One region of the Kitasatospora sp. NPDC001261 genome, then DNA from elsewhere that is predicted to be linked to it. Evidence: riboswitches for the same ligand, from Rfam matches in the RefSeq annotation. Region 1 holds a riboswitch; each other region holds the start of a gene.
What was found. A riboswitch is a leader RNA that binds a small molecule or an ion and turns the genes downstream of it on or off. The one in region 1 is predicted to bind S-adenosylmethionine.
Positions count from the first base shown of each region.

Region 2: it holds a riboswitch for S-adenosylmethionine, as region 1 does, so the genes downstream of both, ACFY4B_RS00810 (aminotransferase class V-fold PLP-dependent enzyme) here and ACFY4B_RS27800 (IclR family transcriptional regulator) in region 1, are expected to answer to the same signal.
Region 3: it holds a riboswitch for S-adenosylmethionine, as region 1 does, so the genes downstream of both, thrC (threonine synthase) here and ACFY4B_RS27800 (IclR family transcriptional regulator) in region 1, are expected to answer to the same signal.

Region 1 is NZ_JBIAXP010000022.1:29,628-35,211, forward strand. It holds gene ACFY4B_RS27795 (threonine/serine exporter family protein) at 1-333, shown strand, start outside; gene ACFY4B_RS27800 (IclR family transcriptional regulator) at 531-1,244, opposite strand; SAM riboswitch class I at 1,447-1,588, opposite strand; gene ACFY4B_RS27805 (hypothetical protein) at 1,663-2,796, opposite strand; gene ACFY4B_RS27810 (BTAD domain-containing putative transcriptional regulator) at 3,127-5,584, shown strand, end outside.
Region 2 is NZ_JBIAXP010000001.1:171,531-177,114, reverse strand. It holds gene ACFY4B_RS00825 (heme-copper oxidase subunit III) at 1-45, opposite strand, end outside; gene ACFY4B_RS00820 (hypothetical protein) at 442-867, shown strand; gene trpD (anthranilate phosphoribosyltransferase) at 983-2,059, shown strand; SAM riboswitch class IV at 2,168-2,286, shown strand; gene ACFY4B_RS00810 (aminotransferase class V-fold PLP-dependent enzyme) at 2,338-3,720, shown strand; gene ACFY4B_RS00805 (Lrp/AsnC family transcriptional regulator) at 3,724-4,005, opposite strand; gene ACFY4B_RS00800 (rhomboid family intramembrane serine protease) at 4,047-4,829, opposite strand; gene ACFY4B_RS00795 (hypothetical protein) at 5,031-5,294, shown strand; gene ACFY4B_RS00790 (NYN domain-containing protein) at 5,436-5,584, shown strand, end outside.
Region 3 is NZ_JBIAXP010000023.1:166,558-172,141, forward strand. It holds gene ACFY4B_RS29020 (MoaD/ThiS family protein) at 303-581, opposite strand; gene thrC (threonine synthase) at 617-1,897, opposite strand; SAM riboswitch class I at 1,914-2,050, opposite strand; gene ACFY4B_RS29030 (glucosyl-3-phosphoglycerate synthase) at 2,162-3,199, shown strand; gene ACFY4B_RS29035 (trehalose-6-phosphate synthase) at 3,260-4,726, shown strand; gene otsB (trehalose-phosphatase) at 4,713-5,552, opposite strand.

The DNA.
Region 1 (5,584 bases):
GTGAGCGTCACCGCCCAGGTGGCGGTGGGGTCGGTGCACGGCGCGGCGATCGGCGGCCTGGCCGGTGCCGTGGCCGCCGCGGTCGCGGCCACCCTGGTGCACTGGCTGCCGGGCGGTCCGCTCTGGCAGGTGCTCTACCTCCCGGCGTTCTGGATCGTCGTGCCGGGCTCCTTCGGTCTGCTGAACACCGCGCAGATCGAGGTCGGCAACGGGGCGCAGTCGCTGCTGGCGGCCGTCTCGGCGGTCTTCGGGGTGTCGATCGGCACACTGATCGGCGCGGTGATCAGCCGGATCCCCCGCCCCAGCCTCACCGGCCTGCCGCACCGGGCCTGAGCCGGTCGGAACCAGGCCTGAGCCGGGCCCGAGCCAAGCCGGACCCGGGACCGGTACGGGCCGGAACCGGGCCCCGGGGCGCGCGGAGGTGCGCCCCGGAGCCCGGAGTCTCGGAACCCGAGGTTCGGAACCCGAGGTTCGGAACCCGTGACCAGGGAACCCCGGAACCTCGGAATCCGAGAGCCTCGGAGCCCCCGTCAGGGCTGGCGCAGGGCCTCGGTGAGCCGGTGGGCCGCCTCGACGACGGCCTGGGAGAGCTGGGCACCGGGGTGGCGGCTGAGCCGTTCGATCGGCCCGGAGACCGTGACGGCGGCCACCACCCGGTTGGACTGGCCGCGGACGGGCGCGGCCACGGAGGCGACCCCGACCTCGCGCTCGCCGACCGACTGGGCCCAGCCGCGGCGCCGCACGCCGCTCAGCGCGGTGGCGGTGAAGCGGGCCCCCTGCAGGCCGCGGTGGAGGCGCTCGGGCTCCTCCCAGGCGAGCAGGATCTGGGCGGCGGAGCCGACCTTCATGGGGAGGGTGACCCCCACCGGAACGGTGTCGCGCAGGCCGGTGAGCCGCTCGGCGGCGGCCACGCAGATCCGGACCTCGCCCTGCCGCCGGTAGAGCTGGGCGCTCTCGCCGGTGGCGTCCCGGAGCTGGGCGAGGACCGAGCCGGCCGCGGCCAGCAGCCGGTCCTCGCCGGCGGCCGCCGAGAGCTCGCCGAGGCGGGGGCCGAGCATGAACCGGCCCTGGACGTCCCGGCTGACCAGGCGGTGGTGTTCGAGTGCGACGGCCAGCCGGTGGGCGGTGGGCCGCGCCATGCCGGTGGCGGCGACGAGGCCGCCCAGGGTGGCGGGCCCGGCCTCCAGGGTGCCGAGGATCGAGGTGACCTTGTCGAGCACGCCGACGCCGCTCGTGTTCTCCATGGGATGGGTACTCCAGTCTCAAGGCCCGGGAGCAGCGGGTCCGCGCTGCTCACGGCGGCTCCTGGCGGGGAGCCGGGGGGTGTGGTCAGCGAGGACAGGCCGGAGAAGTCGGCCGATTGCCTGCGCCGGGCACGAGACGGGTACGCGAAAGGACCGGGGCGGGAAGCGCCCGGGCGAAGGACAGCACAGAGAGCACCGTGTCTCCTCATCTTTCCCGCGCCACAGTGGCGACAGGCCGGAGTTGGCACTGCCCCCGCCAACACGGCGCGTACTTCGGACGCCGGGTCGAACGGGGAGTTGCCGGGGCTTCGTAGGGCCGGTCCCTCCACCCCTCTGGATGATTCGCCAGGAACGATACAAGACATCCGGGGCGGGTCGGCAAGTCCCCCCGCCCTCGACCACGCCCCGCGGGGCCGGCTCAGCGGTGGCGCGGCCCCGACAGGCCGGTGCACGGGGCCCCGTCCGGGCTGCCGGGGAGGGTCGCGTCCCAGGCGTGGAGGGCGGCGAGGGCGGCGGTGCGCTCGCGGTCCGTGGGCCGGGTGCCCTCGGGGCCGAGCAGGTAGTCGGCGACCGGGGTGAGCAGCAGGGTGGCGTCGCCGGCCGGGAGCAGCAGCGCCTCGTCCCACTGGTGCCGGATGACGGTGCGGCGCAGCAGCGTGCCGTGGCGCGGCGAGGTGCCGTGGCACGGCGGGGTGCCGGCAGAGGTCCGGCGGCGGAGTTCGGGGGCGACCTCGGCCTCCAGGACGGTGCGGACGTCCCGCAGGGCGCCGAGCGGCACGTGCTCGGCGGCGAGGTCGAGGAGGGCGGCGGCCTCCGGGGCGAGCCGGTAGGCGGCGACCACCGCGGCGGTCTCGACGGGCTCGAAGGGCTGCCCGGCGAGCCGGGCCACGTCGATCACGTCGCCCGCGAGGAAGGTGCGCCCGAGCCCTTCCTCGGCGAGGGCGATCAGGCATTCGACGTGGTCGTCGGCGGCCAGGTAGGGGCGGACCGGGACGGTGGCGAGGTCGCCGGGGAGCGCGGCGGTCGCGACCCGCACCTGGTACCACGGGTCGAGCAGCGGGTCCCCGGCCGGCCAGCGCAGGGTGACGGCGGTGTGCCGGGGGCGCTCGCCGAGCAGGGTGACCTCCACGGACTCCACCGGGTGGTCGGTGACCAGCCGGTTGACGGCCTGCCAGAGCGAGGCCTCGGTGGGGCTGACGAGGCTGAGCTCGGCCAGCGGCCGGGGCAGGTCGGGCGGGTAGTAGCCGGCCAGCGGCAGGTCGCGGATCGGGCGGACCCCGGTGGCGTCGGCGAGGTCGCGGGCGACCCGGGCGTAACACTCGACCCGGTCGCGGGCGCGCCGCAGCTCGTCCCGGGCGTGCGCGCCCATCCGGACGTCCTCCCGGGCGAGCGCGGCGAGCACCAGGTACGGGAGGTGGCGCTCGCCCCGGGCGCGGTGGAGCAGTTCGACGGGTCCGCAGGCCGGGTCGACGTCGAGCAGGCGGTGGAGCAGGTCGGTGTCCAGGCCGCCCTGCCGGTCCGTGGCCCGGTCGGTGCTCAGGTCCGTGCTCAACGCCGTACTCGGTTCCGCGTGCGGATCCGCTTTCCGGCCGGTGCTCAGGTCGCTGTTCCGGTCCGTGTTCATGGGCGTCCGCCTCCGAGAGCCGTGGGGGTCGCCGGTCGGCGGCCGGGCGACCGGGGACGTGGCGGGTCCGGCGGTGAGGGGCCGGGCCGACTGCGGGCGCCACATCACCGATTGTGGCGACGGCCGATCAACACCGGATCACCACCGGGTCGACGATCTCTCGACATCCCGCCAGGTCCCGTGGGTTGATAGGGACTCACCAATTCGGGGGTGGCACGTGCGGGCGGGGGCGAGCACATGAAGCGGGCAGGTGCAGGAATGGATGATTTCCGGTTCTCGGTGCTGGGCTTGATGCGGGCGCAGCGCGGCGCGACCGTGCTGAAGGTGGGCAGCCCCCAGCAGCAGGCGATGCTGGCGGTGCTGCTGCTCCGGCCCGGCCACGGCGCGAGCGCCACCGACCTGATCGACGCCCTGTGGGGCGAGGAGCCGCCGGGCACCGCGATGACGACGGTGCGCACCTACGCCTGGCGGTGGCGCAAGGTCCTGCACGGCGAGGCGCCGGACGCGCCGACCGTGCTGACCTCGGTCGGGGACGGCTACCGGCTGGTGCTGCCCAAGCACGCGGTGGACGCGGCGCAGGCGGAGGAGCTGGCGGCGCAGGCCGAGCGCACTGCGGCCGCCGGGGAGCCGCAGCAGGCGCGCGACCTGCTGAACCAGGCGCTGGAGCTGTGGCAGGGCGAGCCGCTGGCCGGCATCCCCGGGCCGTTCGCGCAGCGGCAGCGCCAACGGCTCCAGGAGCTGCGGCTGACCCTGCTGGAGGAGCGGATCGCCCTGGACCTGGCGCTGGGGCGCTACTCCCGGTGCATCCCGGAGCTGACCTCGCTGACCACCGAGCACCCGCTGCACGAGCGGGCGTACGGGCTGCTGATGCGGGCGCTGTACCAGGCCGGGCGGCAGGCGGACGCGCTGGCCGTGTTCCGGGGCGCGCGTCAGCTGTTCCTGGCCGAACTGGGGGTGGCGCCCGGGGCGGAGCTGGACCTGCTGCACCAGCGGATCCTGGAGGGGGACCCGTCGCTCGCCGCCCCGGCACCCTCCGTCGCGCTCGTCCCCGCCGCGCTCGTCCCGGGCCCGGTCGCCGCCGGTCCGGCGGAGCCGGCCGCGCCCGGGGCCGAGGCACCGGACCCGCCCACCGGACCGGCGGCGCCGAACGCCCCCGCCACCGCCCCGGCCGGGAGCAGCACACCGACCCCCAGACCGGCCCAACTGCCGCCCGACGCGGCCGACTTCACCGGCCGATCGGTCCTGGTCGAACGGCTGGGCAAGGCTCTCGGCGGGCCGCATGGAGGGGCGCACGGAGGGGCGCCCGACAGAAACCCCGGCGCACCGGGCCAGCAGGCGCTGGTGATCGCGACCGTGGTCGGCATGGGCGGGGTCGGCAAGACCGCGCTGGCCCTGCACGTCGCCCACCGGGTCCGCGAGGCCTACCCGGACGGTCAGCTCTACGTCGACCTGCGCGGCGCCGACGCCACCCCGGCCGATCCGGAGGCGGTGCTCAGCGGCTTCCTGGTGGCGCTCGGCGTGCCGGCCGACGCGGTGCCGGAGGGGCTGGACGCCCGCTCGGCGCTGTTCCGCTCGGCGGTGGACGGCCGGCGGCTGCTGCTGGTCCTCGACAACGTCCACGACACCGCGCAGATCAGACCGCTGCTGCCGGGCGCGGTCGGCTGCGCCGTGCTCACCACCAGCCGGACCCGGCTGTCCGGCCTGCCCGCGACCGTCCAGGCCGACCTCGGCGTCTTCGAACCCGAGGAGGCGCTGGAGCTGCTGGGCCGCACCATCGGCGCCGAGCGGCTGGCCGCCGAGGCGCAGGCCGCCCGGGAGCTGCTGCTCGTCTGCGGCCACCTCCCGCTCGCGGTCCGGATCGTGGCGGCCCGGCTGGCGGCCCGGCCGAGCTGGACGGTGCAGACGCTGGGCCGCCGGCTGGCGGTCGAGCGGCGGCGGATCGACGAGCTGCGGATCGGCGACCTGGAGGTGGCGGCGGCCTTCGAGCTGAGCTACCGCCAGTTGACGCCCGCCCAGGCCCGGGCGTTCCGGCTGGCCGCCTCGGTGGACGGGCCGGACCTCGGGCTGCAGGCCGCGGCCGCCCTGCTGGACCTGGACGAGTACGACGCCGAGGACCTGTTGGAGGCCCTGGTGGACGTGGCGATGATGGAGTCGCCCTTCCCCGGCCGCTACCGCTTCCACGACCTGCTGCGCGCGTTCGCCCGGCGCCGTCCGGACGATCCCGGCGCGGCCGTGGCGGCCCGCGACCGGATGCTGGACCACCTGCTGGCCACCGCGTGCTCGGCCTTCCAGCACGCCGTCCCCGGGGATCCGGCGGCCGGCGCGCTCGGGCCGGCCCGTAGCGCGGGCGTCCCGCTGGACGGCCCGGACGGGGCGCGGGCCTGGGCCGAGGCGGAGGGTTCCGGGGCGATCGCGCTGGCCGCGCAGGTGGCGGGCTGGAGCGTCGCGGACGACGCCGACGGCCCGACCGGCGGGCCTTCCGACGGCCCGACACCGGCCCCGACACCGGACTCCGCCGACGGACCGACCACGGACCCGCTGCGCGCCGCGATCGACCTGCTGATCGCGCTCACGCCGTTCGTCCTCGCCCCGCCCAGCCGCCAGCTGGCCACCACCGCGGAGGCCCTGGCCGCCGCCGCGGTCCACCGCGCCGACCACCGGGCAGCTGGTCGGGCGCACTTCCTGCGCGGCAACGTCGCCCTGGCCGCCACCCGGC
Region 2 (5,584 bases), on a different contig from region 1:
CGCGTGCCCGGTTTCTACTGCTGTTGCTGTCGCCACGACGGACATTATGTCGGTCCCTTATTCCGTCTTCACGTCGGGGGGTGTCCCTCGGAGTGTCCGGTGCGTGCGGTATGCCCGCTTGGGGGGCGACGGGGTGTCCGTACGGGGGGTGAGCAGCGGCGTGTCCCTTTTCTGATGGTTCCTCGGAGGAGCCTGGACCCCGTTGCCCGGCGCGCCGGTGCACGGTCGGAGTAGCCGCGGGAGGTAGGGGGGAAGGCGCCCGGGTGAGCCGTACGGGTGGACCGGGTGGGGTCGGGTGACGGGCCGTCCTCCAGGCGGGTGAGTCCAGGGCGCGGTGGCTTGAGGAGGAACGTGCGCGAGGGGGACTCGGCGGAGGGTGATCGGGAGTAGCATCCGGATCAGGCGAACGTGGTCCGGATCACACTTGAGGGAGCAGGGCCCATGGCGTACACGACCGATGAGACGCTCACCGTCCTCGTCTACAGCGACGACCGCAACACCCGCGAGCAGGTGCTGACGGCGCTCGGCCGCCGCCCTGCCGAGGACCTTCCGGAACTGTCCTACCTGGAGTGCGCGACCACCCCCGCGGTGCTCAAGGCACTGGAGAAGGGGGGAGTGGACCTCTGCGTGCTGGACGGCGAGGCCGTTCCGGCCGGCGGGCTGGGCCTCGGGCGCCAGCTCAAGGACGAGATCTACGGCTGCCCGCCGGTCCTGGTGCTGATCGGCCGGCCGCAGGACTCCTGGCTGGCCGCCTGGAGCCGGGCCGACGCCGCGATCTCCCGTCCGGTGGAGCCGGTGGCGCTGGCCGGGGCGGTCGCCACCCTGCTGCGGGACCGGCTGGCGAAGCGGACTCCGGCCGTCCGCTGAAATCCGCGCCAGGAGTAGGAAAGACAGGGGTAGAAGCGGGCGCTCCGCTCGATAGGCTGGCTCCATCCGTACGGACGTCCCCGGAGCGGGGAACCGACAACAGCTGGAGTCAGCCATGGTGAACGTGAACCCTGCGAACGGCGGTAGCGACCCCGCGCAGGTGGTCCGCACCTGGCCGGACCTCCTGGCGGCACTGTTGCAGGGGGAGGACCTCGACCGCTCGTCCACCGCGTGGGCGATGGACCGGATCATGAGCGGCGAGGCGTCCCCCGTCCAGGTGGCCGGGTTCATGATCGCGCTGCGGGCCAAGGGCGAGTCGGTCGAGGAGATCGCCGGCCTGGTCGACGCGATGTACGCGCACGCCGAACCGCTGGAGATCCCCGGCCCGGCGGTGGACATCGTCGGCACCGGCGGGGACCGGGCGAAGACCGTCAACATCTCCACCATGTCGGCGATCGTCGCGGCGGCCGCCGGCGCCAAGGTGGTCAAGCACGGCAACCGGTCGGCCTCCTCGACCAGCGGCTCCTCGGACGTGCTGGAGAAGCTCGGGGTGGCGCTGGACCTCTCCCCCCGGCGGGTCGCCGAGGTGGCCGAGGAGGTCGGGCTGACCTTCTGCTTCGCGGCGAAGTTCCACCCCTCGATGCGGCACGCCGCCACCGCGCGGCGCGACCTCGGGGTGCCGACCGCCTTCAACATCCTCGGTCCGCTGACCAACCCGGCCAAGGTCACCGCGCACGCCATCGGCTGCTTCGACACCCGGCTGTCCGGGCTGATCGCCGGGGTGCTGGCCCGGCGGGGCGCCACCGCGCTGGTCTTCCGCGGCGACGACGGGCTGGACGAGCTGACCATCACCACCACCTCGCAGGTCTGGCTGGTGCGCGACGGGGTCGTCACCGAGTCCACCTTCGACCCGCGGGACGTGGGCATCGAGCTGGTCGGCATCGAGGCGCTGCGCGGGGCGGACGCCTCGTACAACGCCGAGGTCGCGCGGCGGCTGCTGGCCGGCGAGCACGGGCCGGTGCGGGACGCCGTCCTGCTGAACACGGCGGCGGCGCTGGTCGCGCTGGAGCTGGGCGACGCGCCGCTCACCGAGCAGTTGGCGGCCGGCATGGAGCGGGCCGCGAAGGCGATCGACTCCGGTGCCGCGCAGGACCTGCTGCGGCGCTGGTCGGAGGCCACCAGCCGGGCCTGAGGCGGCAGTTGGGGAGCCCGTGCCGGTACGCCGGTGCGGGCTCCCGTGCTGTCCGGATGCTGGATGCCCGTTTGACCACCCGGTGGACCAGGCCTAGAGTCTTCGCCAGGTCATGAGTGACAGCGCCAAGCCCCAGCTGGCTGTCCGGCAACCCTCCGTCCGTGGCGGGGTGCCCTGGGTGAGGACCGGGTCGTCACGGCAAGCCGTCCGTGCGACAAGCGCGGACGCCCGACGACTAGCACTCCCGGGGTCCCTTGCCCCAGAAGGAGTGCATCCCCATGTCTCTGGCCACCGAAATCCGCACCCCGCTCGCCGTCCTCGGCGCCGACGTCCAGGTCCCGCTCGCCAGCGGTGAGAAGGTCGGCTACGCGGCGCTCGACTACGCGGCGAGCTCGCCGGCGCTCCAGCGGGTGTGGGACGACGTCGCCGCCTACGCGCCGTACTACGGCAGCGTCCACCGCGGGGCCGGGTACCTCTCCCAGCTGTCCACCGACCTGTTCGAGCAGAGCCGCCGCACCGTCGGCGAGTTCCTCGACCTGCGCGAGGGAGACCAGGTGGTCTTCACCCGGGCCACCACCGACTCGCTCAACCTGCTGGCCTCCGCCGTCCCGGCCGGCACCCGGGTGTTCGCCTTCGAGACCGAGCACCACGCCTCGCTGCTGCCCTGGGCGCACGCCGGACTGGACGTCACCTACCTGCGGGCGCCGCGCTCGCGGGCCGAGGCGGTGGCCGCGCTGGACGCCGCGCTCGCCGAGGCGCCCGAGGGCCCCAAGCTGCTCTGCGTCACCGGCGCCTCCAACGTGACCGGCGAGCTGTGGCCGGTCGCCGAGCTGACCGCGACCGCGCACCGGCACGGCGCCCGGGTGGTGCTGGACGCCGCCCAGCTGGCGCCGCACCACCGGGTCTCGGTGCGCGAGCTGGACGTCGACTGGATCGCCTTCTCCGGCCACAAGATCTACGCGCCGTTCGGCGCCGGGGTGCTGGCCGGCCGGGCGGACTGGCTGGACGCGGCCGAGCCGTACCTGGCCGGCGGCGGGGCGACCCGGACGGTGGCCCGGGAGGCCGACGGCTCGGTGGCCGTGCAGTGGCACACCGGCCCGGCCCGGCACGAGGCCGGCTCGCCGAACGTCATCGGCGCCTACGCGATCGCCTCGGCCTGCCGGGCGCTGACCGAGGCCGGCTTCGACGGGCTGGAGGCCCGCGAGCAGCAGCTGATCGCCCGGCTGACGGCAGGGCTGGCCGAGATCCCGCAGGTCAAGGTGCTGAACCTGTTCGGCGAGGGCTCCGCCCGGGTGGGCGTGCTGTCCTTCGTCGTCCGGGACTGGAACAGCTCGCACTTCTCCGCCGCGCTGTCCGCCGAGTACGGCATCGGGGTGCGCGACGGCCTGTTCTGCGCCCACCCGCTGGTGCGCACGCTGCTGGGCGACGAGGACGAGGCACCGTCCGAGTGTGGTGCGCCCGAGCCGTCGCTGCCGGGCGAGCGCAGCCTGAACGCGATCCGGGTGAGCTTCGGCGCCGGGACGCCGGACGAGCACGTCGACCGCTTCCTGACCGCCGTCCGGGAGCTGGTCACGGAGGGTGCGGCGTGGAACTACCGCAACGAGGGCGGGCGCTGCGTCGCCACCGTGCAGGTCGAGCGGGGCCGGCGCGCCGAGGGCTGACCGCTACTCGTCCAGGCCGAGGGCGAAGGCGGCCTCCAGGTCGTGCTGGGAGTAGGTGCGGAAGGCGATCTGGGTCTCGGTGTGGGCCACGCCCGGGACCTTGTTGAGCCGGCCCGGGATGACCTCGGCCAGGTCGTCGTGCCGGCGCACCCGCACCATCGCCACCAGGTTGTAGCCCCCCGTCACCGAGTAGACCTCGCTCACGCCGTCGATGGCGGCGATGGATTCGGCGATCTCCGGGATGCGGTCGACACTGGTCTTGATCAGGACGATGGCGGTGATCACAGTTCGGGCTCCTTTGTGGGGTGCCGCCAGCGTATCGGGCGTCAGCCCGGTCGTCGCGGGGGGTGGCGGACCACGGTGCAGGCGTAGAGGAACCCGGCCGAGAAGCCGATCACGTGGACCAGGTACGCCACCCCGGGGCCGGCCGCGTGCACCGACCACCACTGCAGGACGAACCAGAGGCCGAGCACCAGCCAGGCCGGGAAGCGCAGCGGCAGGAAGAACAGCAGCGGGACGAGGGTGGTCACCCGGGCCCGGGGGTGGAGGCGCAGGTAGGCGCCGAGGGCGGCGGCGATCGCCCCGGAGGCCCCGATGAGCACCCGGGTGGAGTTCGGCGAGTGCGCCTCGGCGAGCGCGAAGCCGTACGTGGTCAGGCTGCCGGCGGCCAGGTAGAAGACGGCGTACCGGGCCCGGCCCAGCCGCCGTTCGACGGTGGGGCCGAAGACCTGGAGGAAGAGCAGGTTCCCGAGCAGGTGCAGCCAGCCGGCGTGCAGGAAGAGCCCGGTGAGGACGGACAGCGCCGGGCGCTTGCCCGGGGTCGGGGCGGCCGGGCAGCCGGGGACCGGGTCGGGGGCCTCGGCGAGCTGTTCGGCGGTCAGCGGCCGTCCGGCCAGCACCTCGGCCGGGACGGCGCCCCAGCGCTGCTCGTACCGCTGCTCCGCGCAGACCCGGGCCTGGCCGGTGCCGTACAGCGGGTTGAGCCCCGCGGCCGGGCCGAGCAGGAAGACCAGGGTGTTGAGGGCGATCAGGGCGTAGCTGACCACGGGGGCGGTCGCCGCCGGGCGGCCGCCCCGGGCGGCGGTGTGGTCGGGGACCGCGAGCGCCATGCGGCCAAGCATCCCTCCGGGCGCCGCAGGTGACACGACGGTTTACGGCAGGTGGACTAGCCCGGGTGTTCAGGCAACCGGTGGTCGCGACGGTTGCCCCAGGCAATAGGCTTGGGGCGGGCATTCCCGCCTCCCGCCGCCGACGCCGGGGCTCCGGGGGGAGCGCCTGCCCCACCCAGGGACCACCCGAGAGGACCCCCGATGACCGTCCCCGCTCTGACCGCCGAGACGCGCTGGCGCTGCACCCTGTGCGGCAACCTCACCCGCTTCGACGTGACCCGCACCGCGCGGGTGACCGAGTTCCTGCACTTCGACCTGGCCGGCGAGTCCAAGGTCGAGGAGACCGAGGTGCTGAGCGAGACCGTCGAGTCGGTGCGCTGCCGCTGGTGCAACGCCGTGGACCAGGTCGAGCTGGTGGCCCGTCCGGGCGCCGAGGAGACGCAGGCCCCCGCCGACCAGGGCTGATCCCCGCCGCGGCGGCGGGGTGGGTGCGCGGCGCACCCGCCCGCGCCGCACGGGACAATACAGAACAGGACGCACGGAGCGTGCCGACGGGGGGCGGCCGCGGCCGTGCCCCGCTGGACCAGGATCGGAGCCGAGGACGTGGTGGACGCAGCGAAGGAGCCCGGCGCAGCCCAGGGGCTTCAGCCCGCTGCGGCCGAGGCCCCGGCCGAGGCTGCCGGGGCGGCGGACGGCGCCTCCGGGTCCGCGGCGGAGCGCGCCGTCGAGAAGCTCGACCGGCCGCTGCCCGAGGG
Region 3 (5,584 bases), on a different contig from region 1:
AGGGACAGGACGGATCGAATCGGAATAATCTCGGCATTCCACGCCGGACATAGCGGACGAATTACTCAAATGCCCGCGCGAATTCTGACATCTGCCTGACATGTTTCACGGTCCGCCCCCGACGGCCGGACGCCCCCGGGCCGAGCACTGCGGGGGCCGAAAGGGAAACCCTGTTCCCAGCCGAGCCACACTCTACTCCGACTCGACCCGGAAATATTCCCGCCGGAATGCGAGCGGTCGCCCGCGCATACGGAGAACGGATTTCCGTACGCGCGGGCGACCGCGGGTTCTGCTTTGTCGGCTCAGCAGCCGCCGGCCACCGCCGGGATGATCGAGACGCTGGCGCCGTCCTTGATCTCGGTCGCCAGACCCTCGGCGAAGCGCACGTCGTCGTCGTTCACGTAGACGTTCACGAAGCGGCGCAGCTTGCCCGTGTCGTCCAGGATGCGGGCCGCGATGCCCGCGTGGTTCTTCTCCAGGTCGGCGACGACCTCGGCCAGGGTGGCACCCTCGGCGGTCACCTCGGCGGCGCCGTCGGTGTAGGTGCGCAGGATGGTGGGGATGCGGACGGTGGCGCTCATGACTCTCCTAGCGGGGGCGGGGCCTATCGGGTGGTTCAGGCGGACACGAGACCGGCGGCGCGGAACGAGTCCAGCGTCGGGCGGATGACGGCGGTCATCCCGGAATCGGAGACGGCGTCCAGGGTCTTCAGCCCGTCGCCGGTGTTGATCGCGACGGTCTCCTTGGCCGGGTCCAGCTGCCCGGTCTCGACCAGCTTCTTCAGCACGCCGACGGTCACCCCGCCCGCGGTCTCGGCGAAGATCCCCTCGGTCCGCGCCAGCAGCCGGATCGCCGCCACGACCTCGGCATCCGTGACGTCCTCCACCGCGCCACCGGTACGGCGGGCGATGTCCAGCACGTACGGGCCGTCGGCCGGGTTGCCGATCGCCAGCGACTTGGCGATGGTGTCCGGCTTCACCGGCTTGATCACGTCCCGGCCGGCCTTGAACGCGGCCGACACCGGCGAGCAGCCCTCCGCCTGGGCGCCGAAGACCTTGTACGGCCGGTCCTCGACCAGGCCGAGCCTGATCAGCTCCTGGAGCCCCTTGTCGATCTTCGTCAGCTGCGAGCCCGAGGCGATCGGGATCACGATCTGCTCCGGCAGCCGCCAGCCGAGCTGCTCGCAGATCTCGTACGCCAGCGTCTTGGAGCCCTCGCCGTAGTACGGCCGCAGGTTCACGTTGACGAAGCCCCAGCCCTCGCCGGCCGGGTCGCCGATCAGCTCCGAGCAGAAGCGGTTCACGTCGTCGTAGTTGCCCTCGATGCCGACCAGCTCGCCGCCGTACACCCCGGCCATGACGACCTTGCCCTGCTCCAGGTCGTGCGGGATGAACACGCAGGACCGGAACCCGGCCCGGGCCGCCGCCGCACCCACCGCGCCGGCCAGGTTGCCGGTGGAGGAGCAGGACAGCGTGGTGTAGCCGAACGCCCGGGCCGCCTCGATCGCGCACGCGACCACCCGGTCCTTGAACGAGTGCGTCGGGTTCCCGGAGTCGTCCTTGACGTGCAGCTGGGCGGTGAAACCGAGCTCCCGGCCCAGGTTGTCCGCCTTCACCAGCGGGGTCCACCCCGGGTTCAGGTTCGGCTTGGACGCCACGTCGGCCGGCACCGGCAGCAGCGGCGCGTACCGCCAGATGGAGGCCGGACCGGCCTCGATCCGCTTGCGCAGCTCCTCGGCGCCCTCGCTGCCGAACTCGTAGGCGATCTCCAGCGGGCCGAAGCACTCCAGGCACGCGAAGCTGGGGCCGAGCGGGAAGCGGGTGCCGCACTCGCGACAGGACAGCGCGGCGGCCGGGCCGAGGTCGACGGAAACGGGTGCGGCAGTGTCGATAGCCATGATGGCGAGGCCTCTCTCCTCATCTTCCCCGTGGCGCGGTCGCGACACGGGACGGAATTGGCACCTGTCCCGCCGGGGCCTGTCGACAGACAGCCGCGCGAGAAGGTTGCCGGGACGTCAACGGGCCGTTCCCTCAGTCCCTCTGGATGAGCTTGTGAAATTGTGGTGGTGCTCAACGGAGACCCCGGCGTGCAAAGGTCCGACCGCTGTACGAAGACTGTATCCGAAGGCGTCAAACCTGAACGGGACCGTCCGCCAAGCGAGATGACCCGTCCCACCGACCTCGCCGAGGAGATCTCCGTGCCCGCCGAACCGACTCCCGCGCTCCTCCCGCAGGCGGCGTCCTGGCTGCGCCGCCGCTCCTGGAGCGCGGCCGACCGGCCGGTCCGCACCCTGCTCGACGCCAAGGAGCGCACCGGCCGCACGGTCAGCGTGGTCCTCCCCGCCCTGGACGAGGAGGCCACCGTCGGCGACATCGTCCGCACCATCCGCCGCGAGCTGATGGAACGCCTCCCGCTCGTCGACGAACTCGTCGTCGTCGACTCCGGCTCCACCGACGCCACCGCCGCCGTCGCCGCCGAGGCCGGCGCCCGGGTCGAGCACCGCGACGCCGTCCTGCCCCGGCTGCCCGCCGTCCCCGGCAAGGGCGAGGTGCTCTGGCGCTCGCTGCTGGTCACCCACGGCGACATCGTCTGCTTCGTCGACGCCGACCTGCGCGAGTTCGACCCGGCCTTCGTCTCCGGCATCGTCGGCCCGCTGCTCACCGACGAGTCCATCCAGCTGGTCAAGGCCATGTACGACCGCCCGCTGGAGTCGGAGGGCGCCGTCCTGCCCGCCGGCGGCGGGCGGGTCACCGAACTCGTCGCCCGCCCCCTGCTCAACCTCCACTGGCCGGAACTCGCCGGTTTCGTCCAGCCGCTCGGCGGCGAGTACGCGGCCCGCCGCTCACTGCTCGAACGGCTGCCCTTCCCCACCGGCTACGGCGTCGAACTCGGCCTGCTGGTCGACGCCCTGGAGCTGGCCGGCCTGGACGCCCTCGCCCAGGTGGACGTCGGCGTCCGGCACCACCGCCACCAGGACGGCCAGGCCCTCGGCCGGATGGCCGCCACCATCTACCGGACCGCCCTGGAACGCCTCGACCGCACCCACCGCCTCAAGGCCTCCGCCGACCTCGTCCACCCCCACCTCACCCAGTTCACCCGCGACCCGGAAACCCGCGCCTTCACCGCCCACACCCACCCGGTGACCGCCCTCGAACGCCCCCCGATCCACACCCTCCCCGAGTACGCCGCCCGCCATTAGGGCCTCTCTTCGACGGGCCGCACGGGTTTGCCACGCCGACCCCACGGCAACATGCCAACCATGGGCGATCTCACGACCAACCGTTCGAGCGCGACCGGCACCGCCCCCGTCCTGGTGGCGTCCAACCGGGGACCGGTGTCCTTCAGCACCGCCGACGACGGCACGCTGACCCTGCGCCGCGGCGGCGGCGGCCTGGTCTCCGGCCTCTCCGCCATCGACGACCCGAACGCCGTCTGGGTCTGCGCCGCCCTCGACGACTCCGACCGCAGGGCCGCCGCCGAGGCACCCCACGGCCGCCTCGACCTGGCCGGCCACGAGGTCGGCGGCCAGGCCGTACGGATGCTGGACATCGACCCGCTGACCTTCGCCCGCGCCTACAACGGCGTCGCCAACTCCACCCTCTGGTTCGTCCACCACCTGCTCTACGCGACCCCCACCGCGCCCTCCTTCGACGCCGCCTTCCGCACCGAATGGGCCGCCTACCGGGCCTACAACGAGGCCTTCGCCGAAGCCCTCGCCGCCGAGGCCGCCCCGAACGCCGCCGTCCTCGTCCAGGACTACCACCTCTCCCTGGTCCCGGCCCTGCTCCGCGAAGCCCGCCCCGACCTGCGGATCGGCCACTTCTCGCACACCCCCTGGGCCCCGCCCGAGTACTACCGGATGCTGCCCGACGACGTCGCCCGGGCCGTCCTCACCGGCATCCTCGGTGCCGACCGGGCCGGCTTCCTGACCCAGCGCTGGGCCCGCGCCTTCGCCGCCTGCTGCGAGGACCTCCTCGGCGCGACCGTCGACCACGACGCGCTCACCGTCACCGTCGACGGCCGCACCACGCGCCTCGGCGTCCACGCCCTCGGCGCCGACGCCGACTTCCTGCGCGAGCGCGCCCACCGCCCCGACGTCGACGAACGCCTCGCCGCCCTCCGCGCGGCCGTCGGCGACCGCCGCACCATCGTCCGGGTCGACCGCACCGAGCTGAGCAAGAACATCGTCCGCGGCCTCCAGGCCTACCGGCACCTGCTCCGCACCCGCCCCGAGTGGCACGACCGGGTGGTGCACATCGCCTTCGCCTACCCGTCCCGCACCGACCTCGCCGAGTACCGCGCCTACACGGCCGCCGTCCAACGGCTGGCCGAGGAGATCGACGCCGAGTTCGCCACCCCCGCCTGGCAGCCCCTGATCCTCCACGTCGACGACGACTTCCCGCGCTCCCTCGCCGCCTACCGGCTGGCCGACGTCGCCCTGGTCAACCCCATCCGCGACGGCATGAACCTGGTCGCCAAGGAGGTCCCGGTGGTCTCCGACCACGGCTGCGCCCTCGTCCTCTCCCGCGAGGCCGGCGCCCACGCCGAACTCAAGGACGACGCCCTCACCGTCAACCCCTACGACGTCATCGCCACCGCCGAGGCCCTCCACGCCGGCCTCACCATGAGCCCGGAGGAGCGCGCCGACCGCACCAAGCGCCTGGCGGCGGCGGCCACCGCGCTCCCCCCGCAGCAGTGGTTCCTGGACCAGCTCAACGCGCTGTGAGCGCGTCCGCCAAGGCCCCCAACAGCTCCACCACGCCCTCCGGCCCGGCGACCACCAGGTCCGCCCGGTCGGCCAGCTCCCGCACCGGCGCGTCCCCCACCGCGCCGGCGCAGACCAGCACCCCGGCCACGCCCTCGCCGCGCAGCTCCTCCACCGCGGCGAAGGCCGCCACGTCCCCCAGGTCGTCCCCCGCGTAGAGCACCGACCGCGCCCCCCGCTCGCGCAGGAACCCGGTCAGCGCCGCCCCCTTGTCCACCCCCGGCGACCGCAGCTCCAGCACCAGCCGCCCGGGCTCCACCACCAGCCCGTACCCGGCCGCCAGCTCCCCCACCGGCGCCCGCAGCAGCTCCAACGCCTCCTCCGGCGCCGCCGTCCGCCGGGTGTGCACGGCCACCGACCGCCCCTTGTCCTCCACCCACGTCCCCTCGGGCGCCCCCACCCGCTCCAGCACCCCCGGCAGCACCGCCCGCACCCGCGCCACCCCCGGATGCACCTCCGGCGCCGAGAGCTCCCCGCCCTCCCACCGCTCGGCCCCGTAGTGCCCCAGCACCACCACCCCCGGCAGGTCCGCGAACCCCCCGTACTCCACCGCCACCCCGGCCGGCCGCCCCGTCACCACCACGACGCCCCCCACCACCGGCGCCAGCCGCCGCAACACCCCCACCACCCCCGGATGCGCCCGCGCCCGCCCCGGATCCGCCACGATCGGCGCCAGCGTCCCGTCGAAGTCCAACCCGATCACGGCATCCCCGGGCGCGCCCAGCACCGCCCGCACCCCGTCCCGCCCAGCCCCGGTCCCCGGCACGAACATCTCTTCAAAGCCCATACCGAAGCCCTACCCCGGAGCCCCCCACTCCG